One region of the Streptomyces sp. NPDC001858 genome, then DNA from elsewhere that is predicted to be linked to it. Evidence: riboswitches for the same ligand, from Rfam matches in the RefSeq annotation. Region 1 holds a riboswitch; each other region holds the start of a gene.

The links. Region 1 has a riboswitch for S-adenosylmethionine ahead of ACWCPF_RS41115 (putative leader peptide). Riboswitches for the same ligand answer to the same signal wherever they lie in the genome.
Region 2: another riboswitch for S-adenosylmethionine. It lies ahead of ACWCPF_RS31525 (amino acid ABC transporter permease); the one in region 1 lies ahead of ACWCPF_RS41115 (putative leader peptide).
Region 3: another riboswitch for S-adenosylmethionine. It lies ahead of ACWCPF_RS16815 (aminotransferase class V-fold PLP-dependent enzyme); the one in region 1 lies ahead of ACWCPF_RS41115 (putative leader peptide).

What each region holds. Positions count from the first base shown of each region.
Region 1 covers NZ_JBSFEV010000053.1:19,762-27,533, forward strand. The annotation lists gene ACWCPF_RS41100 (ABC transporter permease) at 1-551, opposite strand, end outside; gene ACWCPF_RS41105 (ABC transporter permease) at 548-1,513, opposite strand; gene ACWCPF_RS41110 (ABC transporter substrate-binding protein) at 1,522-3,147, opposite strand; gene ACWCPF_RS41115 (putative leader peptide) at 3,371-3,493, opposite strand; SAM riboswitch class IV at 3,528-3,637, opposite strand; gene ACWCPF_RS41120 (dihydrofolate reductase family protein) at 3,799-4,443, shown strand; gene ACWCPF_RS41125 (endonuclease/exonuclease/phosphatase family protein) at 4,526-5,368, shown strand; gene ACWCPF_RS41130 (SigE family RNA polymerase sigma factor) at 5,524-6,051, shown strand; gene ACWCPF_RS41135 (hypothetical protein) at 6,162-7,376, shown strand; gene ACWCPF_RS41140 (LysR family transcriptional regulator) at 7,692-7,772, shown strand, end outside.
Region 2 covers NZ_JBSFEV010000028.1:89,785-97,556, forward strand. The annotation lists gene ACWCPF_RS31510 (DoxX family protein) at 1-339, shown strand, start outside; gene ACWCPF_RS31515 (NAD(P)-dependent oxidoreductase) at 336-1,157, shown strand; gene ACWCPF_RS31520 (glutathione S-transferase C-terminal domain-containing protein) at 1,694-2,593, shown strand; SAM riboswitch class IV at 2,660-2,779, shown strand; gene ACWCPF_RS31525 (amino acid ABC transporter permease) at 3,184-4,164, shown strand; gene ACWCPF_RS31530 (amino acid ABC transporter ATP-binding protein) at 4,161-4,967, shown strand; gene ACWCPF_RS31535 (ABC transporter substrate-binding protein) at 5,074-6,096, shown strand; gene ACWCPF_RS31540 (GNAT family N-acetyltransferase) at 6,164-6,910, shown strand; gene ACWCPF_RS31545 (putative leader peptide) at 6,922-7,053, shown strand; gene ACWCPF_RS31550 (LLM class flavin-dependent oxidoreductase) at 7,124-7,772, shown strand, end outside.
Region 3 covers NZ_JBSFEV010000010.1:49,752-57,523, forward strand. The annotation lists partial or broken gene ACWCPF_RS16805 (rhomboid family intramembrane serine protease) at 1-129, shown strand, start outside; gene ACWCPF_RS16810 (Lrp/AsnC family transcriptional regulator) at 298-576, shown strand; gene ACWCPF_RS16815 (aminotransferase class V-fold PLP-dependent enzyme) at 708-2,075, opposite strand; SAM riboswitch class IV at 2,219-2,335, opposite strand; gene trpD (anthranilate phosphoribosyltransferase) at 2,423-3,487, opposite strand; gene qcrB (cytochrome bc1 complex cytochrome b subunit) at 3,606-5,243, opposite strand; gene qcrA (cytochrome bc1 complex Rieske iron-sulfur subunit) at 5,240-6,298, opposite strand; gene qcrC (cytochrome bc1 complex diheme cytochrome c subunit) at 6,295-7,107, opposite strand; gene ctaE (aa3-type cytochrome oxidase subunit III) at 7,172-7,772, opposite strand, start outside.

The sequences.
Region 1 (7,772 bases):
ACCGCCACCTTCACCGTCCCGTAGCCCAGGGCGGTGACCAGGGCCAGGGACAGGAACAGCGCCGGGATCGACAGGAGCACGTCGACGAACCGCATCAGCACGTCCTCCACCCAGCCGCCCACGAACCCGGCGACCAGGCCGACCAGCCCGCCGGCCACGAAGGCGACCGACACCGCGATCAGGGTCGCCTTCAGCGACAACTGCGCCCCGTGCACCACCCGGGAGAACACATCACGCCCCAGCTCGTCGGTGCCGAACCAGTGCGCGCCGCTCGGGCCGCGGAAGTTCTCCGCCGGCACCCCCTGCAGCGGGTCCCGCGAGGTGAACAGCCCCGGCCAGAACGCGGCCAGCACCACGAGGACCAGCAGCAGAACCGAGAGCACCAGACCGGGCCGGCGCACCAGGAAGCGCAGCAACCGCCGCGGTCCTCCGGCGCCGCGCCCGGGTACCCGGGCGTCGCCGTCCGGCGCCGGCGGGCGTCCCGCCGTGCCGAACGCGGCGTCGGGGGAGACGTCATCGGCGAAGACGCCGTCGGTGAGGGTCTGGCTCATGCCGGACTCACCTTCCTGTTCCTGCTCGGGGCCACCACGATCCGTGGGTCCAGCAGCGGATAGACGAGGTCGACGATCAGATTGGCGCCCACGAAGATCACCGCGCCGAACACCACGACCCCCTGGACCAGCGGGATGTCCTGGACGGTGACGGCGGCGGCCGTCACCCGGCCGAGGCCGTCGCGGGAGAACACCGTCTCGACGACGACCGAACCCGCGATCAGCTGACCGGCCAGCAGTCCGACGACGGTCAGCACGGGCAGCGAGGCGTTGCGCAGCGCATGCCGCAGATGGATCCGCAGCCGCCCGGCGCCCTTGGCCCGGGCGGTCTCCACATAGGCCTGGTCCAGCGCCGTGAACAGGCTCTTGGACAGCACCTGCGCGACCAGCGCGCCGGTCGGGATCGCCAGCGTCACCGCGGGCAGCACCAGACCGCGCCACCCGTCGTTGCCGAACGCCGGGAACAGCCGCAACCGGAACGAGAACACCTCCACGAGCAGCAGCCCGACCCAGAACGTGGGCACCGACACGCCCAGCGGGGGCAACGACAGCAGCAGCTGCCGCAGCCACCGCCGGCCGGTGTAGGTCGCCAGCACCGCGAGACCGCCGCCGCCCAGCACCGCGAGCAGCAGCGCCGCCCCGGTCAGCTGAAGGGTCCCCGGCAGCGCCTCGGCCAGGGTCGAGGTCACCGGCCGCCCGGTGGAGATCGAATCGCCGAAGTCCCCGCGCAGCGCCCGGCTGAGGTAGTCGGCGTACTGCGCGAGCACCGGCTTGTCGAAGCCGTACTGATGCCGCAGCGCGGCCAGTTGGGCCGGGTCGACCTGCCCGGTGTCCGCCCCGGCGCCGGCCATCGCCGACACCGGGTCACCGGGCAGGAAGTCCAGCACGAGGAAGGCCACCGTGTAGGCCGCCCACAGCACGCCGATCGCCTGCGCGACGCGTTTGACGACATAGAGACGCATGGCGGCCGTCAGCCGATCCAGGTGTCGTGCAGCTGGATCCGGCTGGAGGCGTCGAAGTCGAGCCGGTGCACCTTCTTCGACACCCCGAGCTGGGTCTGCAGCTCCACCACGGGGACGACGTACGCGTTGCGCACGATCAACTCCTGTGCTTGTGCGACCAGTTGCTTGCGCTTGGCGGTGTCGGCCGTCGCCGCCTGGTCGCTCAGCGCGGTGTCCAGGGCGCCGGCGGGCAGCTGGTAGAAGTTGGCCAGGCGGGTGGAGAACGAGCTGCGCAGTATGTCCGGGTCGGCGCGCGTCACATTGCCCCACACCACGTCGAAGTCACCGGACTGCAGCGTCGGCGCGAACTGGGTGACCGGCAGCTGCTTGAGCACCACGCCGATGCCGACGGCCTTGAGCTGCTGCTGGATCAGTTCCAGCGAGGGCTGGTTGGTGGCCGCGATGGGGAACCACGAGACGGTCAGGCTGAGCTTCTTGCCGTCCTTCGCCCGGATGCCGTCACCGCCGGTCTTCCAACCGGCCGCGTCCAGCAGGGACTTGGCCTTCGCCGCGTCCAGGGTCAGCTCCGCGCCGAGGTCGGAGTGGTCGGGGGTGGTGTGCGCCAGGATGCTGGTCGCCGGCTCGGTGCCGGTCGGGAACACGGTGTCCACGATCTGCTGCCGGTCGACGGCGTACGAGATCGCCTGCCGCACCCTGACGTCCTTCAGCGCCGGCCGGGAGTTGTTCAGCCCCAGGTTGAACACCACCCCGGGATTGGCCCGTTGCTGAAGGTCCACCTGGCCGCCGCTCTTCAGCGCCGACTCGTTGGACCTGCCGACGCCGCTGATCGCGTCCACCTGCCCGGACTGGAGGCTTCCGGTGCGCACACCCGCCTCCGGCACCACCTTGAACACCAGCTTGTCCAGGTACGCCTCGCCCTTCTTGGTCCACAGCGCGGAACCCCAGGCGTACCCGGCGCGCCTGGCCAGGGTGATCGACTGGTTCTGCACATAGTCCTTCAGCACGAACGACCCGGAACCGACCACGCCCTGGCTGCACTTGTCCTGCGGGCTCTTCTTCACGCTCGCCGACGACTCGATGCCCAGCGAATGCGTCGCGGTCGCCTGGAGGAACTGTGCGTTGGGCTGCTCGAACGCGACCCGGACCGTGAGCGGATCGACGACGGTCGTGCTCTTCACGCCGCTCAGATACCCCTGCGCCAGCGTGCCCAGGGCGCCGAGCTTCGGCACCGCGTCGAAGTTGTCCTTGACCACCTGGGCGGTCAGCGCCGACCCGTCGCTGAAGGTGACGCCCGATCTCAGATGGAAGGTGAAGGTCGTGGCGTCGGCGCTGATGTCCCAGCTCTTCGCGAGCCAGGGCACGATCTTGCCGGTCTCGGGGTCCTGGTCGGTCAGCGAGTCCACGATCTGGCGCAGCGAGTAGATCGTGTCGTTGCTGCCCACCTGCTGGGGATCGACGCAGCCGGCGTCGGAACCGACGGCGAAGGTCAGTGTGCCGCCGGAGCGGGCCTCACCGCCGCCGCTGCTCGAACTGCCGTCGCCGCCCGCCGAGCAGGCGCTCAGCAGCACGCCGCTCGTCACGAGTGCCGCCAGGGCCGCCCACCGGGTGGGCCGGGAATCCGTACGCGCTATCACGGAATGGTTCTCCTATTCCGAAGCCGTCGCGCACATGCCCGTTCAGCACATTCCGGGCACGGCGACGCAGGGGAAGTCGACTGCGAGGGGAAAAAGAAAGGGGGAAGGGAAGAGAGGGAGGCCGGGGGGATCGCCGGAGACGCCGACGGCGGGCGTCGGACGCAGAGGTGACGTGCGGTCAGCCGCAGCACGCGGGCGTGCGGAGACGAGCTACGCGGAGGTGCTAGCGGGAGGTGCTACACAGACAGCCGGCGAAGCGCTGGAGATCGATGTGGCGTCGGCGCGAGAGTCCGGAGAACGCCGCCGCGGCGGCGAGAGAGGCACTCAGGTTGCAGTCGATCCGCATGCCGGTCCCTCCCCTCCCAAGCCCCGCTGCCGGGGCCACGCGCTTGCAGGGTCGTCGACCCCGCCGGGCTTTCACCTGGAGCACCCCACCGCGCAGGAGGGTTGCCGGTCAGCAAGCCAGGGCTTGACGCTGACACTCAATGCCACCCACGATCCTACGGATCACTTCCGCGACCCGTCAATATCGCCATATCGTCGGCCCGGGTTCCCTCGGGAACGGAAACGCGGGTGCGGCGCGCCGATGAGTCTGCCGACGTCCACCGGTCTACCTTCCGACCGGGACGACCAAAGCATCGGGAGCACGCCATGGGCCTCATCCACATCGAGATGTTCACCACCCTCGACCTCGTCGCGCAGGCGCCCGGCGGCCCGGACGAGGACCCGGAGGGGTTCCCGTTCGGCGGCTGGCAGGCGCCCCTGCTGGACGAGGTCGCCGGGGCGCAGATCGGCGCCGCCTACGAGGGCACGGACGCCCTGCTGCTCGGCCGGCGGACGTACGACATCTTCGCCGCCTACTGGCCGCACCAGAAGGGCGGCGAGGACGGCGAGATCGCGACGCTCTTCAACAGCGTCCCCAAGTACGTGGCCTCCCGCGGCAGGCCCGACCTCTCGTGGGCCGGATCCACGCAGCTCGGCCCGGATCTGCCCGGCGCGGTGCGCGAGATCCGCGACCGGCACGAGCATGTGAAGGTCGTCGGGAGCCTGAACCTGGTGCAGAGCCTGCTGCGCGAGAAGCTTTTCGACCGGCTCGACCTGTGGGTGCACCCGATCGTGCTCGGCGTCGGCAAGAAGGTGTTCGACGGCGGCGCGGTGCCCACGAACGTCACCCTCCTCGAACCGCCGGCCGCCGGTCCGAAGGGAACGGTGTACCTGCGCTACGGGCTGGCCGAGGGCACGCCCGGCACGGGTGACATGAGCGCACCCGACCGCGGCGTCGCGCGCGACGCCTGAAGCTGATGCGGTCTTCACAACTCCGTCCCATAACCTCGTCGGAGAGACGTCGGATGCCCCGTGCATCCGCTCTGAGGAGGCGATGGTGCTCGGAAGGGACATGCGGCTGCTCGTGGGCGCCGTGATCGTGGCCTGTGTGGTGCTCGTCGGCTCCCGCGCGCCGAACGACGCGCCCGGCGACGGGTCGCTGCCCGTCGACGCCGCCCGGGATGTCGTGCCGAACCGCGTCATGACGTGGAACATCTGCAACCCCTGCGAACTGAGCAACGCCGACCGCGCCGGGGAGATCGCCGCGTACGCGCCCCAGGTGATCGGCCTGCAAGAAGCGTGCGTGGGGGACGTCGAGCGGATCCGGGGCTATCTGAAGGACCGTTACGGGCTCGACTACCACGTCGAGTACGGGTCGGTGCTGCGCAACTGGGGCCGCTGCGGGGGAGCGCCGTGGAGTCCGGGGGGCTACGGCCAGGCGCTCCTGTCGGCGGCGCCGATGACGAACCCGGTCACGGTCGAATACCCCGACGGCGGATCCGAGGACCGCGGGTACATGGCGGTCACCACCAAGGTGGACGGCCGGTCCGTGCGGGTCTTCAACACGCACTTCGCCGAACGGCGACAGGAGGAGGTCCGAGCGGGCCAGGCCGACGTGCTCGCGGCAGCCGTCGCCCGGCACGACCGCGCGATCGTCCTCGGCGACTTCAACGCCGTGCCGGACGCTTCCGAGCTCACCGAGATGTGGGCCGTGGCCGCGGACACGGCCCCCGAGTGCCGTCCCCCGACCGTCGGAACCTGCGAGCCGACCACCGACTGGCGCAGCAAGTTCGACTACGTCTTCCTGCGGGGCGTCACCCCGCTGGAGCACCATGTGCACCCGACCCCGTACTCGGACCACCACCAGTTCTACACCGACCTGGACCTCACCGGTTGACGCACGCCGTGGCCGTCGCGGCCGGCCCGTCGTGCGGAGAGCACCCCGATCCGCGCCGCGCTCTCGCGCACTGCCGGTGAATCCGTCTGCAACATTTCCCGTGGTCCACCGCGTCGGTGAGATGTAAGCCGACGGAAAGGCGCCGAGGGGTGGGAATGAGAAAGTCCCGGACGTGGTCCCGGACGGATGAGTTCATGGAGTTCGCCGTGGGGCGTGCCGGGCAGCTGCACCGCTCGGCGTGCCTGCTCACCAGCGGGGACACGCACCTGGCGGAGGACCTGGTGCAGGAGACGCTCAGCCGGATGTACGCCGTGTGGGGCCGCATGTCCCGGGTCGACAACCCTGCGGCCTACGCGCAGACCGTTCTCGTCCGTACGTTCCTCACCCAGCGTCGGCGCTACTCCGCCTCCGAACGCCCCCTGGCGGAACTGCCCGACGTCGCGGCCCTCCACGACGGGGACGATCCGGCGCTGCGGCTCGCGCTCCTCCAGGCCCTGCGGGAGCTGCCGCCCAAGGACCGGGCGGTGGTGGTGCTGCGCTACTGGGAGGACCGCAGCGTGGAGGAGACGGCCGATGCGATGAACGTGAGCTCCATCGCCGTACGCAGTCGGTCGAGCCGCGCGCTGGCCAAGCTGCGCGAACGGCTGGGCGGAAGCCTTGCCGAGCTGACCACCCCGACCTGAACTCCCGAAGTCCGCCACACCTTCGCAGCCGACGCGCGGACCGAGAAGGGTCCGTCGCGCTCGCTGATCTGCTTCCCCTACCGCACCGACACAGGATCTGGTGGTTCCGCATGCCTTTCGAAGACGAGCTCGGGAAGGCGCTCCGCGACACGGTGGGCGCCTTCACCACGGACCCGCGTTCCCTGGCGGAAGGCAGCCTCGCGCGCGGTCGGCGCAGGCTGGCCCGCCGCCGGGCCTCCGCGGTCGCCGGGAGTGGACTGGCCGTCGCCCTCCTCGCGACGGCCGGCGTCCAACTCGGAGGGGAGCGGGGCGGTGCCGGCACGGACCGCGGCGAGCACGCCTCGACTTCGGGCCCGACGGCCGACTACCGGCACTTCGAGGTCACCGCCCAGGCGATGAAGGACATCCTGCACAACGGAATGAACAACTCCTCGGTCGCTGTCATCCGGGAGGAGCTGCACGCGGCGGGCAGCTCCGACCCGACCACGCCCGCGACGGCCAGGATCGACTTCGAGGACGGCTTCGGCGCGGCCAGGGTGACGCTCTCGGTGCGCCGCGTCGACCCGACGGAGCAGGACGTGAAGAAGCAGATCACCTGCCCGCCCGCGCAGGACTCCCCGTACGAGGACTGCACGACACAGCCCGACAACCGTGCCGTCAGGGGATACACCGACGCCGGCAAGGCGGGCGGGGTCAAGAAGTGGGAGGTCACGATGGTCTCGCCCAACGGGTACGTCATCGAGGTCGCCACCTACAACGTACCGATGGCGAAGCAGGCCGGATCGAACTCCGAGCCGGAGCCGGTGAGCCGCAACCCCCGGATGAACCCGGGCAAGTTGCGCAACCTGGCGGCGTTCGTCGACGCCTCGTTCAGCCGGGACGGCGAGGCCAATCCACTGGCGACCGTGGCGCCGGGCTCCATGGCCGAACCGGGCGACATCCTGCCCGTGCTGAAGGACCTGTTGCCCGAACGCCTTGTGATCGTGTCGGAGGGCGGCACCGGAGCGAACGGTCATGTCGTCGTGACCGACCCGAAGAGCGGTACGCGAACCTACATCGAGGCCACGCGCATCGCCGGCGACACGGAGGTCTGGAACGAGACCCTCGCCGACGGCACGAAGGTGGGCACCCGGCAGGTCCCCGGCAAGCAGCCCGGAGTCGTGCAGCTCCGCGCCGACGCGCTTCGGGTGAACGGACTCTGGATGTCCGTGTCCGCCTACAACGCGCCCAGCCCCACGTCCGGCAAGAGCGGCACCCGGCACCTGATCACCGAACAGGAACTCAAGGCCATCGTCACCAGCCGCACCTGGCTCCTCGCCCGCTAGGGCCTGTCCGGCCGGTCAACTCGCAGGGCATCTGCGGTGCCGAGTCCCCGCGTCTGCGGCACGATCGGCCGGACACGCCCTAGGGCCGGCCGCAGAGCCGGGCCTCGTCATGGAGGGCCTGCGCGACTCCGTCGCGGTCGGCGGACAGCCGGACTTTCCGTGACGCTCATGTCATGTCGCCCTGCGAACGGCAGTGCCGAGGCTCCTTGAGCCGCACGAGGCCGTCCTGAGACGCCCCGCGTTCTACCATGCGGTGAAGAGCGAAGATCGTCACGTGCACACCGGACGGGGCGCTGTCCGGACCGGGGGCGGATGATGGATCTGCGGCAGATGGAGGTCGTCGTCTCGGTGGCGGACGCCGGCGGGTTCACGGCAGCCGCCCGACGGCTGCATGTG
Region 2 (7,772 bases), on a different contig from region 1:
CTCACCGAACTCGGCGCGGGCGTCCTGCTGGTGGCCGGCCTGTTCACCTCCCTGGCCTGTGCGGCGGTGCTGTCCGTGATGCTGGTGGCGGGCCTGCTCGCCCACCGCCCCAACGGCTTCTTCGTGTTCAAGGAGGGCTACGAGTACGTCCTCGTCCTGGGCGTCCTCGCGCTGGCGCTCGGGGCGTGGGGGCCGGGCGAGTACGCGCTGGACGAGGCCGCCGACATCGGCGTGACCGGCTGGGCGGGCGCCGGAGTGGTGCTCGGGGTGGGCGTCGCGGCGACGGCCGGTCTGCTGGCCGTGTTCTGGCGTCCCGAGAGAGAGGAACGAGCCTCATGAGCGAGGCGTTGCGCGTCGGGTTCATCGGACTGGGCGGCCAGGGCGCGCCGATGGCCCGGCGGATCGTCGGCGCGGGCTTCGAGACCACCCTGTGGGCCAGACGGCCCGCCACCCTCGAACCCTTCGCCGACACCCTCGCCAGGACCGCCGGCTCGGTCGCCGAACTGGCCGCCGCCAGCGACCTGGTGTGTCTGTGCGTGGTCGACGACGCCGACGTCGAGCAGGTGGGCGCGCAGGTGCTGTCCGGGCTCCGCCCGGGCGGGATCGTCGCCGTGCACTCCACCGTGCACCCCGACACCTGCCGTCGCCTCGCCGAACGGGCCCGCGCCCAGGGCGTCCAGGTGCTGGACGCCCCCGTCAGCGGCGGCGGCCCGGCCGCCGACCGGGGCGCCCTGCTGGTCCTGGTCGGCGGGGACGCCGAGGTCCTCCACACCTGCCGACCGGTGTTCGAGACCTACGGCGACCCGGTCGTCCACCTCGGCCCCACCGGCTCCGGACAGCTCGCCAAACTCCTCAACAACCTGCTGTTCACCGCCCAGTTGGGGCTGGCCGCCGACGTGCTGGAGATCGGCGGCCGACTGGGCCTGGACCGCGACGGCCTCGGCCGGTTCCTCCCGCAGGGCAGTTCCGCGAGCTTCGCGCTGCAGCGGGTCGTCGACGCCGGCGGCATCCTCGACCGCATCTCCGCCCACGCGGGCAAGCTGCTCGCCAAGGACGTCCGGCTGTTCGAGGAACTCGCCGAGGGGGCCGCGCAGGGAGCAGATCCGGGACCGACGCGGGAGGCCGCCCGTGCGGCCCTGCGCGCGATGGGTCTGTGAGGAATATCCCGGAATCTCTACGGTGAGCGGGCACCGTCCAACGGCGGAAAGGGACGGCCCGCGGTGTCCGCGTCGGCCTCGCAGCCGTCGCTGGGCGCGCCCAGCAGCCGGGACGCCGTACCCGGACGTTGCTGCCCGCCTCCGGCTGAGCCCCCGAGGCTGCGGGTACTCACCTGGTGGACGCCCCCTTGACGGGCGGTCGGGGCGGATCGACACTCGAACCGGGAATCCTAGTGAACAGGTAGGGAAGGTAGAGCCAATGGGGCGACGGAAGCCGATCAGCGGCCGAGCGAGCCGCACGGCATGGTCCTCGCCCCTTCTCACCTCCCGCCGTCACATCGACCTGCAGCGCGTCTGCAGCGCGATCAGCTCCCAGGGCTGAGCCGGACCCCTCCCCGCGCCGAACCGCACCGGCGGTGTCCCCCCTCGGGACACGGCCGCACCCGGCGCGCGCGGACGAGGTCCACACCTCCCTGTTCGACGTCGCATCCGCCGCCGCGCGCACCTCGCTGCGCGCCTCGCCCCCGGGGAGAGTCATGTCCGTCACACCACTGGCCGCCGTCCACCCGTCCGCCCGGCCCGCACCCGTCTTCCGGGGGCGGATCGGCCGCGACGCGCGCAGCGGCCACTACGCGGTGCCGCGCCGCTACCGCCTCCACCTGGCCGCGGCCGACCCCGACTGTCTGCGCATCGCCGTCACCCACAGCCTCCTCGGCCTGGAGAGGGCCTGCCCGGTCACCTTCCTGCCCGCCGTCCCGGACAGTCCCGACGGCGGCCACAGCGCGCTGCGCCCGCTGTACGACGCCAGCGCGCACAACTACCGCGGACCGGCCCTCGCGCCGGTGCTCAGCGACGACTGGTCCGGGCGCATCGTCAGCAGCCACGGCCCCGACATCGCCCGCGACCTCGCCCGCAGGTTCGGCGGCGGGCGGGCCACGCTGTACCCGTGCGGCGCCGAGTCGCAGATCGAGGCCGTCGAGCGGATGTGCGCGCAGGGCATCGAAGCGGCGGCCCAGCGCGCCGGAGCCGCCGACGCCGAGGAGGCCGAGCGCACCGCCGCCCTCGCCACGCTGCTCGACACGCTCGGCGTGCTGGAGCGCGGCCTCGGGGTGCACGCCTATCTGATCAGCGATCAGATCACCGCGGCCGACGTCGAGTTGTGGGTCGCCCTGGTCCAACTCGACACCGTGCACCGCTACCACCTGGACGCGGCGGCCGTGCACCGCATCGCGGACCATCCCGCCCTGTGGGCCTACGCCCGCCGGCTGGCCGCCCACCCGGCCTTCAGTGCCCACCTCGACCTGGACGCCATCGCCCGCCGCCACCACGCCCGTTGCCAGGGCCTGGAGGCCGCCGGCGCCGCCGTCCAGATCCTGGACTGGGAGACCCACGCGGCGGACGGTTCGGCGGTCCGACCGCAGGTCGAACGGCCCTGACCCGGTCCATCCACTGGACCGCCGTTGACATTCGTTCGGGCAACTGTCTTACTTACGGCCCAGAACGGTCATGAGCGTCAGCGACAAGCCCTGGCTAGCTGACCGGCAACCCTCGCTCCGCGGTGGGGTGCCCCAGGTGACGACCGGACCGACGTTTCGGTAATGACGTATCGGTAAGCGCGAGGGCCCCTCGGGGGCCGGAACAGTGACGGTGACGGACATGTACGCAGCTCTTCGGACGGCGCCCCGCCGCCCCCGGGGCTGCGTACGGCCGTACCTCGACATCCTCGTCGCCAACCGCGCCGTCGACCTCCTGCGTGTGAACAGCGCACTGTGTACCGCACCGGGCCGCGCCCGCTGTCGGGGCTGAACGAACCCCTCGCACCCCAGCCCCGCCGCCCCGCCTCCGCGTTCCTGACGAACACCGCCCGAGCGGTGTGCCGTTGTCCGCCCCACCCCGGTCTCCTGTACGCATCCGTGCGCCATGCCCTGTTCGCGCCCCCGCAGCGGTCCCCGCCGCCGAGCCGAAGCGCGTCCGGCCACGCACGTCCGCCGTGACCCGGGGTGTCCGACTCCCGCCGGAGCCCCTCATGAGTGAACCCCCAGGCGCCGTGACCCTCGCCGAGGCCGCGCCCGCCGTCGACGTCCCGCCGGCGAAGCTCACCGCCCAGCGCGTCCAGCCGCTGCGCAAGCCCGGACGCTGGATCGCCACCGCCGTGGTCCTGGTCCTGGTGGCGCAGTTCACGCACGGGCTGATCTCCAACCCCTTCTACCAGTGGGACCGGTTCGGCTACTGGTTCCTGCGGCCGGTCATCCTGGACGGACTGCTGATCACCCTGGAAGTGGCCGCGTACAGCGCGGTGCTGGGCCTCCTCGGCGGCATCCTGCTCGCCCTCGCCCGGCTCTCCAGGAGCCCGGTGCTGCGCGCGGTCAGCTGGACCTACGTCTGGGCGCTGCGCTCCATCCCGCTGATCGTGGTGCTGCTCTTCCTGTACAACTTCAGCGCCCTGTACCAGACCCTGAGCGTGGGGGTTCCCTTCGGTCCGGCGTTCTTCCGCTTCGACGAGTCCCGGCTGGCCACCGACATGGTGATCGCCGTCGTCGGCCTCAGCCTCAACGAGGCCGCCTACGCGGCCGAAGTGGTCCGCGGAGGCATCCTCTCCGTCGACCAGGGCCAGCACGAGGCGGCCGCCGCGCTCGGCCTGCCCAAGCGCTACCAGTTCTGGAAGATCGTCTTCCCGCAGGCCCTGCGGTCGATCACGCCGAACTACGTCAACCAGCTGATCGGCCTGGTCAAGTCCACCTCGCTGGTCTTCTACGTGTCGCTGCTCGACCTGTTCGGCACCGCGCAGACCATGGGGGCCACCTACCCCGGCGACATCGTGCCGCTGCTGCTGGTCGTCACCGTCTGGTACCTGATCCTGACCAGCCTCGTCTCCGTCGTCCAGTTCTACGTCGAGCGGTACTACGCCCGGGGCGCCACGCGTTCCCTGCCGCCGACGCCGCTTCAGAAACTGCGGACCGGTCTCACCGACCTGCGGGCCCGCATCCGCCGGGAGGCCGCCGTATGACCACCGAGACCGTGCAGAAGAGCGCCGGCACCGCCGCGGTCGTCCCCGCCGCCGTCGAGGTGCACGACGTGCACAAGTGGTACGGCGCCCACCGGGTCCTGGACGGGGTGAGCCTGACCGTGCGGCCCGGCGAGGTCACCGTGATCCTCGGCCCGTCCGGCTCCGGCAAGTCCACCCTGCTGCGGGTCGTCAACCACCTGGAGAAGCCCGAGATCGGCTACGTCAGCGTCAACGGCGAGCTGATCGGCGTCCGCCGGCACGGCGACCGGCTGCGCGAGCTGAGCGAACGCGCCATCCTGGCCCAGCGCAGCCGCATCGGCTTCGTCTTCCAGAACTTCAACCTCTTCCCGCACCTGACCGTGCTGGACAACGTCGCCGCCGCACCGGTCGCCACCGGCAGGCTCGCCAAGCCCGTCGCCCTGGAACTGGCCCGCGAACTCCTGGACCGGGTGGGCCTCGCCGACAAGGCCGGCGCCTACCCCCGGCAGCTGTCCGGCGGCCAGCAGCAGCGCGTCGCCATCGCCCGCGCCCTCGCGCTGCGCCCCGGCGTCATCCTCTTCGACGAGCCCACCTCCGCCCTCGACCCCGAGCTGGTCGGCGAGGTCCTCGCCGTCATCAAGGACCTGGCGACCAGCGGCACCACGCTCGTCATCGTCACCCACGAGGTCGGCTTCGCCCGCGAGGTCGCCGACCGGGTCGTCTTCATCGACGAAGGCAAGATCGTCGAGCAGGGCCCGCCCGGCGAGGTACTCGACCGACCGCAGCACGAGCGGACGCGGGACTTCCTCAGCAAGGTGCTCTGACCCCCCCGCTCGCGAGCACCCCACGACTTCCCCCCACGCCGCACCACCCTCCGAACGACCCTCCGAACCACCTTCCGAACCACCCTCTGAGCCACAAAGGACGGCCATGTCTGCCCACTTCACCCGACGCAGCCTGATTCGCGGCATCACCGCGGCGACCGCGGTCGCCACCCTCGCCACCGGGCTCGCCGCCTGCGGTGGTGACAGCGAGGCGGCCACCACGACCGGCAGCTCCGCCGGCACGGTGACCATCGGCCGGGTGTCCAACGGCGCCGCCGAGGAAACCGCCCTGAAGGTCTCCGAGGTCAAGTCCATCAGCGCCGAACTGCCCGACGCGATCAAGAAGAGCGGCAAGCTGAACATCGGCATCGGCGCCCTGCCCTCCGGCTTCGCCCCGCTGGCCTATATCGGCGACGACCAGAAGACCCTCACCGGGGCCGAGCCCGACCTCGGCCGTCTGGTGGCCGCCGTCCTCGGCCTGAAGCCCGAGACCAAGAACTTCACCTGGGAGAACCTCTTCGTCGGCATCGACAGCGGCAAGGTCGACGTCGCCTTCTCGAACGTCACCGACACCGAGGAGCGGAAGAAGAAGTACGAGTTCGCCTCCTACCGCCAGGACAACCTCGGCTGGGAGGTGAAGAAGTCCAACACGTGGAACTTCGACGGCAATTACGAGAACCTCGCCGGTCTGACCGTCACCGTGGGCTCCGGCACCAACCAGGAGAAGATCCTCCTGGAGTGGAAGAAGAAGCTGGAGTCCGAGGGCAAGAAGCTCACCGTCAAGTACTACCCGGACCGCAACGGCATCTACCTGGCGCTCGCCAGCGGCAAGATCGACGCGTACTTCGGCCCCAACCCCGGCATCGCCTACAACGTCTCGCAGACCGCGGGCAAGGCCAACGCCACCCGCAACGCGGGCACCTTCTCCGGCGCCGGCGAGACGCTCCAGGGCCTGATCGCCGCCACCGCCAAGAAGGACAGCGGACTCGCCAAGCCGGTCGCCGACGCCATCAACTACCTGATCGACAACGGTCAGTACGCCAAGTGGCTGGCCGCCTACAACCTCTCCAACGAGGCCGTAGCCAAGTCCGAGATCAACCCGCCCGGACTGCCGCTGGACAACTCCTGACGTCACGTCACTGTTGTTGTGACCCATGCAAGTCGAGTCAGAGACGACCGGAAGGGACTTCGCCTCCGTGGCCACCTCGATCGACCTCCGCGGAGGCGGAGTTCCGACCGCCGGCGCCCACCCGCATCCCCTCGACAACGCCGTATGGGCCGCGCTCGACGGCCCGCACGCCCTCCCCCATAGCCTTAAGGGCATGGGCGGTACCCCCACCGCCGACCGGGCTGGCCGCGCCGCCCGCTACCCGGCCGACGTCTACGACTTCGCCGCCCTCGCCGACCCCACGGATCCCGCGGCCGGGGGCTACCTGCTCACCCTGGTCGGCCCCGGAACGGCCGTACGCGTCAAGCCCGTTCAGCAGGTCCCCGACGGCTGGGAGGTCATCGGCGGCGGAGACGGCGTCCAGCTCGTCGCCACCGAGGAGTTCCGCACCGAACCCGCCCCCGAGGCGGTGACGCTCGGCCCCGACGACGTGCCGGAGATCCTCGACCTCGTCGCCCGCACCCGCCCCGGCCCGTTCCTCCGGCGGACCGTCGCCCTCGGCGCCTGCTGGGGGAGGCTGCGACTGCCCGGCTGGACCGAGATCAGCGCCGTCTGCACCGACCCCGGCCACCGGGGCAAGGGCCTCGCCACCCGGCTGATCCGCGCGGTGGGAGACGGCGCCCGCGCGCGCGGCGACACCCCGTTCCTGCACCCCGCCGCCGGCAACGCCCCCGCGATCCGCCTGTACGAGTCGCTGGGCTTCACGCTGCGCCGTCGCTCGACCATCGTCTCGGTCCGCACACCGGGAACATCCGGCAAGGCCGGGGCGTTCTGAGTCATGTCGAGATGTATGAGGCGCCGTCCGGCGCCCGGAACGAGGGAGGTGCGGCCGTGACCTGCATACGCCACGCCGTGCACCTCCACTCCCGGCCCCACATCGACCTTCAGCGCGTGGCCGGCGCGCTCTGTTGCTCCTGACGTTCCCCACTGCCGCACCCCTGTCAGGGGTGGCGTGCGCTCTCGTACGGACCTCCAGGAAGGCACCCTCGTGTCCTCGACCCCCTCCTCCCCCCTGCATCTCGCCGTCGCACTGGACGGCACCGGCTGGCACCCCGCCTCCTGGCGCGAGCCGGTCGCCCGACCCCGTGAGCTGTTCACCGCCGGATACTGGGCCGACCTGGTCGCCGAGGCCGAACGCGGACTGCTCGACTTCGTGACCATCGAGGACGGCCTCGGCCCCCAGTCCTCCCACTTCCTCGACCCGGACGACCGCACCGACCAGGTACGCGGCCGCCTCGACGCCGTCCTCATCGCCTCCCGCGTCGCCCCGCTCACCCACCACATAGGCCTGGTGCCGACCGTGGTGGCCACGCACACCGAGCCGTTCCACCTCTCCAAGGCGATCGCCACCCTCGACTACGTGAGCACCGGCCGCGCCGGCCTGCGCGTCCAGGTCACCGCCCGCCCCACCGAGGCCGCCCACTTCGGCCGCCGCACCATCCCCCGGATCGAGGCCTACGACTCCCCGGCCACCCAGGACCTGGTGACCGAACTGTTCGACGAGGCCGCCGACTACGTCGAGGTCGTGCGCCGCCTCTGGGACAGCTGGGAGGACGACGCGGAGATCCGGGACGTGGCGACCGGCCGCTTCGTCGACCGCGACAAACTCCACTACATCGACTTCGAGGGCCGCCACT
Region 3 (7,772 bases), on a different contig from region 1:
GGGCCCGGGGTGGCCTACCTGGCCCATGTGGTGGGCTTCGGCCTGGGCCTCGTCTACGCGTGGGCCCGTTTCAGGCACCGCGAGGGCCCGAAGGACGGCCCGGGCAAGGCGGCGGCGGGGGACGGGCGGGCGACCGAGCAGGTCGGGCGCAGTCGCCCGCGGATCGGCAGCGCACTGAAGGGGCGCGGGGAACTGCGCGACCGGCCACGATGGCGCCGCAGCGGATCGCGGCACGTCCAGCGGAGCGCTTAGAGTGAGGCCCGCCCCAGCAACGGCCCCCGAGGGAGAGAACCAGCCGTGATCACCGCGATCGTCCTCATCAAGACCAGCGTGGACCGGATCCCCGAGATCGCCGAGCGGATCGCCTCGCTGGACTCCGTGAGCGAGGTCTTCTCCGTCACCGGGACCTACGACCTGATCGCCATGGTCCGGGTGAAGCAGCACGAGGACCTGGCGGAGGTCATCCCCGGGAGCATCAGCAAGATCCCGGGGGTCGAGGGCACCGACACGCACGTCGCGTTCCGCACCTACTCCCAGCACGACCTCGAAGCGGCGTTCGCCATCGGCCTGGAGTAGGCCCCCGGCACCGGGCTGAGCGCTCCCGCCGGCAGTGTCGCGTCGTGCCGTCGTTCCGCCGCGGCGCCGTCGTGGCCGGTCGCGCAGTTCCCCGCGCCCCTTCAGGGCGCCGCCGACTTCGCCCGGCGCGCTCAGACCGCGGGAACGCAGCGGCCGTCCTGGGTCCGGTACTGCCAGCGCGCGCCGTCGGTCACCAGTTCCCGTACGGCGGTCACGAAGCGCTCCACGTGCTCGTCGGGGGTGCCCGCGCCGAAGCTCACCCGGATGGCGTTGAGGGACTTCTCGCCGGGGGCCGCCTCGGGGGCGCCGCACTCGCCCTGGCTGTGCAGGTCGCCGCCCAGGAGGGTGCGGACCAGCGGGTGGGCGCAGAACAGGCCGTCCCGGACGCCGATGCCGTACTCGGCCGAGAGGGCGGCGGCGAAGTGGGAGCTGTTCCAGCCCTCGACGACGAAGGAGATCACGCCGACCCGCGGGGCGTCGTCGCCGAACAGGGACAGCACCTTGACCTGCGGCACCTCGGCCAGGCCGGCCCGCACCCGCTCGATCAGGGCCTGCTCGCGGGCCACCAGCGTCTCGAAGCCGGCCTCGGTCAGCGCCTTGCAGGCCGCCGCGATGGAGTAGGCGCCGATCACGTTCGGGGAGCCGGCCTCGTGGCGGGCGGCGCTCTCGTGCCACTCCACGTCCACTCCCCCGTCCTCGCGCCGGGTGACCTTGCGGCTGGCGCCGCCGCCCGCGAGGTACGGGTCGGCCGCGACCAGCCAGTCGGCGCGGCCGGCCAGGACGCCGGAGCCGAAGGGCGCGTACAGCTTGTGGCCGGAGAAGGCGACCCAGTCGACGTCGAGGTCCCGCACCGACACCGGGTGGTGGGGGGCGAGCTGGGCGGCGTCCAGGACGATGCGGGCGCCGTGGGCGTGGGCGGCGGCCGCCAGCTCGCGCACCGGCCACAGCTCGCCGGTGACGTTCGAGGCGCCGGTCACGCAGACCAGGGCCGGCCCGTAGGGGTCACGGCCGGCGAGGGCGCGCTCCAGGGTCTCGACGGCCTGGCGCGGGGTGCGCGGGGCATCCAGGTAGGTGACCTCGGCGTCCTTCCAGGGCAGCAGCGAGGCGTGGTGCTCGGTCTCGAAGACGAAGACCTGACAGTCGGCGGGGAGGGCCGCGGCGAGCAGGTTGAGGGAGTCCGTGGTGGAGCGGGTGAAGATCAGCTGGTCGTCGGGGCGGCAGTCCAGGAACTCGGTGACGGTCCGGCGGGCGTTCTCGAACAGGTCGGTGGAGAGCTGGGAGAGGTAGCCGGCCCCGCGGTGGACGCTGCCGTAGTAGGGGGCGTAGGCCGCCACGTCGTCCCAGACGCGCTGGAGGGCGGGGGCGCTGGCCGCGTAGTCGAGCGCCGCGTAGGCGACCTCGCCGCCCGTGACGAGCGGGACGGTGACATCCCGGCCCAGAACGGGCAGAGGCGCACAAACGGTCCGGGCGGAGGCAGCGGTGGAGACGGAAACGGACATGACGGAACTCCCGTGTGAGGCAAGGGAAAAGTGAAAAGGGGTACGCGGAAGCGGGGCTCTGCGCCCTATCGCATTCGCTTGCTCACAGAAGGCTCCCTCGATGACCAGGATCCCTGGCCGCACGCTCTCAGAAGCGTGTGAGGGATCCGCGCTTGCCGTGCACCTTGTTGTGCGCGACCTGGTCTTCACCCGGGGCACCCCGCCACGGACGGAGGGTTGCCGGACAGTCGGCCGGGGCCTCATGACTGTCACTCATGACCTGACACAAGAACGTACGTGAGGTGATCGTCGCCCCGCAACCCATGTCCGGATCGCGGGACGACGCTCGGTGACGCCCGATGACCGCGCTACACGTTGCTGGCCGCCACCCAGCGCTCCAGCGAGCGCTTGGCCGCCCCGGAGTCGATCGACTCCGCCGCCTTCGCCATCCCGGCCCGCAGCTGCTCCGCCAGCGTCCCGGACCCGGGGTCCAGCGCCACGAGGGCCGCCGCCGAGTTCAGCAGCACGGCGTCCCGCACCGGGCCCGTCTCCCCGTCCAGGAGCCGGCGCGCGACCTCCGCGTTGAACGCCGGGTCACCGCCCCGCAGCGCCTCCACCGGCACCAGCTCGATGCCGACGTCACGCGGGTCGAAGCTCTCCTCGGCGACCTTGCCGTCGCGCACGACCCACACATGCGAGGTGGACGTCGTCGTCAGCTCGTCGAGGCCGTCGTCGCCCCGGAAGACCAGGGAGGAGTTGCCGCGCTCGGCGAGGACTCCGGCGATCATCGGTGCGATGCGCGGGTCCGCGACACCGACCGCCTGTGCCTTCACCCGGGCCGGGTTGGTCAGCGGGCCGAGGGCGTTGAAGACCGTCCGAATGCCCAACTGACCGCGCGCGGCGGCCACATGGCGCAGCGCCGGATGGAACTTCACCGCGAAGCAGAAGGTGATCCCCGCCTCCTCCGCGACCTCGGCCACCCGCTGCGGGGTCAGGTCGAGGTTGACGCCCAGCTGGCCCAGCACGTCCGAGGAGCCGGACGCCGAGGAGGCGGCCCGGTTGCCGTGCTTGACGACCTTCGCGCCCGTGCCCGCCACGACCAGCGCCGACATCGTGGAGATGTTGACCGTCTTGGCGCCGTCGCCGCCCGTGCCGACGATGTCGACGGTGCGGCCGGACACCTCGATGGTGTTGGCGTGCTCGTACATCGCCCGCACCACGCCGGTGATCTCCTCGACCGTCTCGCCCTTGGCCCGCAGCGCGACCACGAACCCGGCGATCTGGGCGTCCGTCGCCTCGCCGCGCATGATCTGGTCCATCGCCCAGGCCGTCGCGTCGGAGCTCTGGTCGTGGCCGTACAGCAGGGCGTTCAGCACCTCGGGCCAGGAACGGCCCGCCGCGGTGTCGCCTCCAGCGGGGGTCACAGCGCTCATGGGGCCGCTCCAGATGTCGTAGAAAGTGTGCCCCCACCCTATCCAGCTCAGGGCACGGGAAAGGGCCCCGTCCGGTCTTCGGACGGGGCCCTTCCAGCGCGCGTGGCGAGCGCAGCGATCAGTGGTGGCCGTGGCCGCTCGTGATCTCCTTGTACTCCTCGACGGTGGGCTTCGGGATCTGCTGGTCCTCGCCGAAGTACGCGCCGCTGATCTTGGCGCGCAGCTTCTCGGCGCCCGACACCTTGCGCTCGACGCCGTTCTCGTCGACCGCGGGGCCGATCGCGGCGGGCTCGTACTGCTCGTGCGCGGTGAGGGTGTGCAGCTGCTCCTGGCTGAGCGGCTCGTGGATCTCGACGAACTCACCGTGCGGCAGGCGCTTGATGGTGCCGGTCTCGCGACCGTGCAGCACCTTCTCGCGGTCCCGGCGCTGCAGGCCGAGGCAGATCCGCTTGGTGGCGATGTACGCGATGACCGGTCCGACGAAGAAGAAGATCCGGACGAACCAGGTGATCGCGTTGATCGACAGGTGGAAGTGGGTGGCCCACAGGTCGTTGCCACCGCCGACCAGCGTGATCATGTACATCGTGACCCAGGCGACGCCCAGCGCGGTGCGGGTCGGCGCGTTGCGCGGGCGGTCCAGGATGTGGTGCTCGCGCTTGTCGCCGGTGACCCAGGACTCGATGAACGGGTAGAGCGCGAGTGCCGCGAGGACCACGCCGAAGAGCACCAGCGGGATGAACACGCCCAGGACGAGCGTGTGACCCCAGAAGTTGACCTCCCAGCCCGGCATGAAGCGGATCAGACCCTCGGCGAAGCCCATGTACCAGTCGGGCTGGGCGCCGGTCGACACCTGGTCCGGACGGTAGGGGCCCATGGCCCAGATCGGGTTGATCTGCGCGACCGCCGCCAGGAGCGCGATCACACCGAAGACCAGGAAGAAGAAGCCTCCGGCCTTGGCGATGTACACCGGCAGGAACGGCATTCCGACGACGTTCTTGTTGTTCTTTCCGGCGCCCGCGAACTGCGTGTGCTTCTGGACCCAGACCAGGATCAGGTGGCCCACCAGGAGGCCGAGCATGATGCCCGGCAGCAGCAGGATGTGGATCGAGTAGAACCGCGGCACGATGTCGTGGCCCGGGAACTCGCCGCCGAACAGGAAGAACGAGATGTACGTGCCGACGATCGGCATGGACAGGATCGCGCCCTGGGTGAAGCGGACACCGGTGCCGGAGAGCAGGTCGTCCGGGAGCGAGTAACCGGTGAAACCGGTGAACATGCCCAGGACGAACAGCAGGAAGCCGAACAGCCAGCTGATCTCACGCGGCTTGCGGAACGCGCCCGTGAAGAACACGCGCATCATGTGCACGAACATGCCGGCGAGGAAGATCAGCGCCGCCCAGTGGTGGATCTGCCGGATCAGCAGACCACCGCGCACATCGAAGGAGATGTGCATGGTCGAGTTGAACGCCTCGGACATCAGCTGTCCCTGCAGCGGGACGTAGCTGCCGTGGTACTCCACCTCGGTCATCGACGGGTGGAAGAACAGCGTCAGATAGACACCCGTCAGGATGATGACGATGAAGCTGTAGAGGCAGACCTCGCCCAACATGAACGACCAGTGGTCGGGGAAGATCTTGCGCATGTTCTTCTTGGCCAGGGAGTAGACCCCCAGGCGGCCGTCGGCCCAGTCGGCCATGCGCTCGCCGGCCGGTGCCTTCCCGCGTTCGCGGGACTCTGTCTGCTCAGTGGTGCTCATCCGCGCTCCCAAAATGCAGGACCGACGGGCTCATCGAAGTCGCCGAGCGCCTCGAGGTAGCCCTCGTCGTTCACGCCGATCCGCAGCTGCGGCAGGGCGTGACCGGCGGGACCGAAGATCACTCGGGCACCGTCGGAGAGGTCGAAGGTGGACTGGTGGCAGGGGCACAGCACGTGGTGCGTCTGCTGCTCGTACAGCGAGATCGGGCAACCGACGTGGGTGCAGATCTTCGAGTACGCCACGATGCCCTGGTAGGACCAGTCGAGTTCCTGCTTGTCCTTGATGTTGTCCGGCTGCAGCCGGACGATCATCACGGCCGCCTTGGCGATCTCGTTCTGGAAGTCCTCGTCGTGCTCCTCCAAGCCCTCGGGCTTGACGAAGGTGAGCGAACCGACGACGACGTCCGCGGGACGCAGCGGCTCGTTGGTGTTCATGTTGACGAGCAGCTTGCCCTTGGCCCACAGCGTGTGCCGCAGCTTGTCCTCGGGCAGCGGACCGAGGTCGCGCAGCAGCACGACGCCGGAGAGCGGCACCAGGGTGAGCGCGCCGAACATCGTGTTGCGGATCAGCTTGCGCCGACCCATCGCCGATTCCTTGGCGCCCTGCTTGAAGTCCGCGTGGACCTTGGCCCGAAGCTCGGGCTCGGCCGCGATCGGGTGCCGTTCGCCGGCGACCTCCACGTCCGTCATCAGGGTGCGGGACCAGTGGACCGCGCCGGCGCCGATGGTGAACAGCGCCGTGCCCAGCGTCAGACCCAGCGCGAAGTTCAGCGCGCTGAGGTGGCCGATCGGGAACACGAAGATCGACTTGTCGGCGGGGATCGCCACGTACGCGGCGATGAAGCCGACCGTGGCGAGCATCGACAGCGTGAACAGGAAGGCGACCGCACGCTCGGACCGCTGGGCGGCCCGCTCGTCGATGTCCTGGATGCGATGCTCGTGGGGCGGCAGACCGGGGTCCGCGAACGGGTTCTTCTCGTCCGCGACGGATACCGCGCCATGGGTGTGGTCCTGCTCAGCAGGCAGGTTCTCTTCTGGAGTGTCTTGGTTGCTCATGACTTCTTGGCCTTTGCGGTCCGAGCGGCGACCCAGACGGCGACCGCGATCAGGGCGCCGAGTCCGAAGATCCAGGCGAAGAGGCCCTCGGTGACCGGCCCGAGGCCGCCCAGCTCGAGACCACCGGGGTTGTTCGTATCGTCGCTGTTGACCGCGTGCAGGTACGCGATGATGTCCTTCTTGTTCTGCTCCGACAGCGTGGTGTCGGGGAAGGAGGGCATGTTCTGCGGGCCGGTCTGCATGGCCTCGTAGAGGTGCTTCGGGTCCACGCCCTCCAGGGTCGGAGCGAACTTGCCCTTGGTGAGGGCGCCGCCCTTGCCGGTGAAGTTGTGGCACTGCGCGCAGTTGGTGCGGAACAGGTCGCCACCCTTGGCGATGTCCGCGCCTTCCGGGCTGTACTCGGACTCGGTCGGGACGGCCGGGCCGGCGCCGAGGGAGGAGATGTACGCGGCCAGCTGGTCGATCTGGGCCTGCGTGTAGATGTTCTTCTTCTTCACCACCTGCGGGCCCTCGGAGGTCGCCGCCGGCATACGGCCGGTGCCGACCTGGAAGTCCACGGCCGCGGCGCCCACGCCGACCAGGCTGGGACCGTCGGAGCTGCCCTGACCTCCGGTGCCGTGGCAGCTGGCGCAGCCGACGGCGTAGAGCTTCTTGCCCTCTTCGATGGCGAGGGACTGGGCGGTGTCGTCTGCCTGCGCCTTGCTCGCGGGCGCGAACACGGCGTACAGCCCCCCTGTGCATGCCAGCGCGAGGAGTAGGACGACGAGCGCCGCCAGCGGATGGCGTCGTCGTGCGGAGAGCTTTTTCACGGATTACCCCGGTGTCAGGATCTTCTGCGTCGATGCGTTACGGATGTGCGGGAGCGGGCCCCGGCTACTTGATCATGTAGATCGTGGCGAAGAGGCCGATCCAGACGACATCGACGAAGTGCCAGTAGTAGGACACGACGATGGCCGCGGTCGCCTGCTCGTGGGTGAACCTCTTGGCCGCGTAGGTGCGGCCGAGGACGAACAGGAAGGCGATGAGGCCGCCCGTCACGTGCATGCCGTGGAAGCCGGTGGTCAGGTAGAACACCGAGCCGTACGGGTCGGAGGAGAGCGAGAGCCCGTCCTTCTTCACCAGCTCCGTGTACTCGAAGACCTGACCTCCGATGAAGATCGCACCCATGATGAAGGTGACGATGAACCACATCCTGAGCTTCTTCACGTCCCCGCGCTCGGCGGCGAAGACGCCGAGCTGGCAGGTGAGGGAGGAGAGCACCAGGATCGTGGTGTTCGTGGCCGAGAACGGGAAGTTCAGGCTCTCGGCCATTTCCTTCCAGTGATCCGGCCCGGTCACCGATCGCAGGGTGAAGTACATCGCGAAGAGGGCCGCGAAGAACATCAGCTCGGAGCTCAGCCAGATGATGGTTCCGACGCTGGTGAGGTTCGGCCGATTGACCGACGGGTGCGCGTGCCCGGTTTCTACTGTCGTT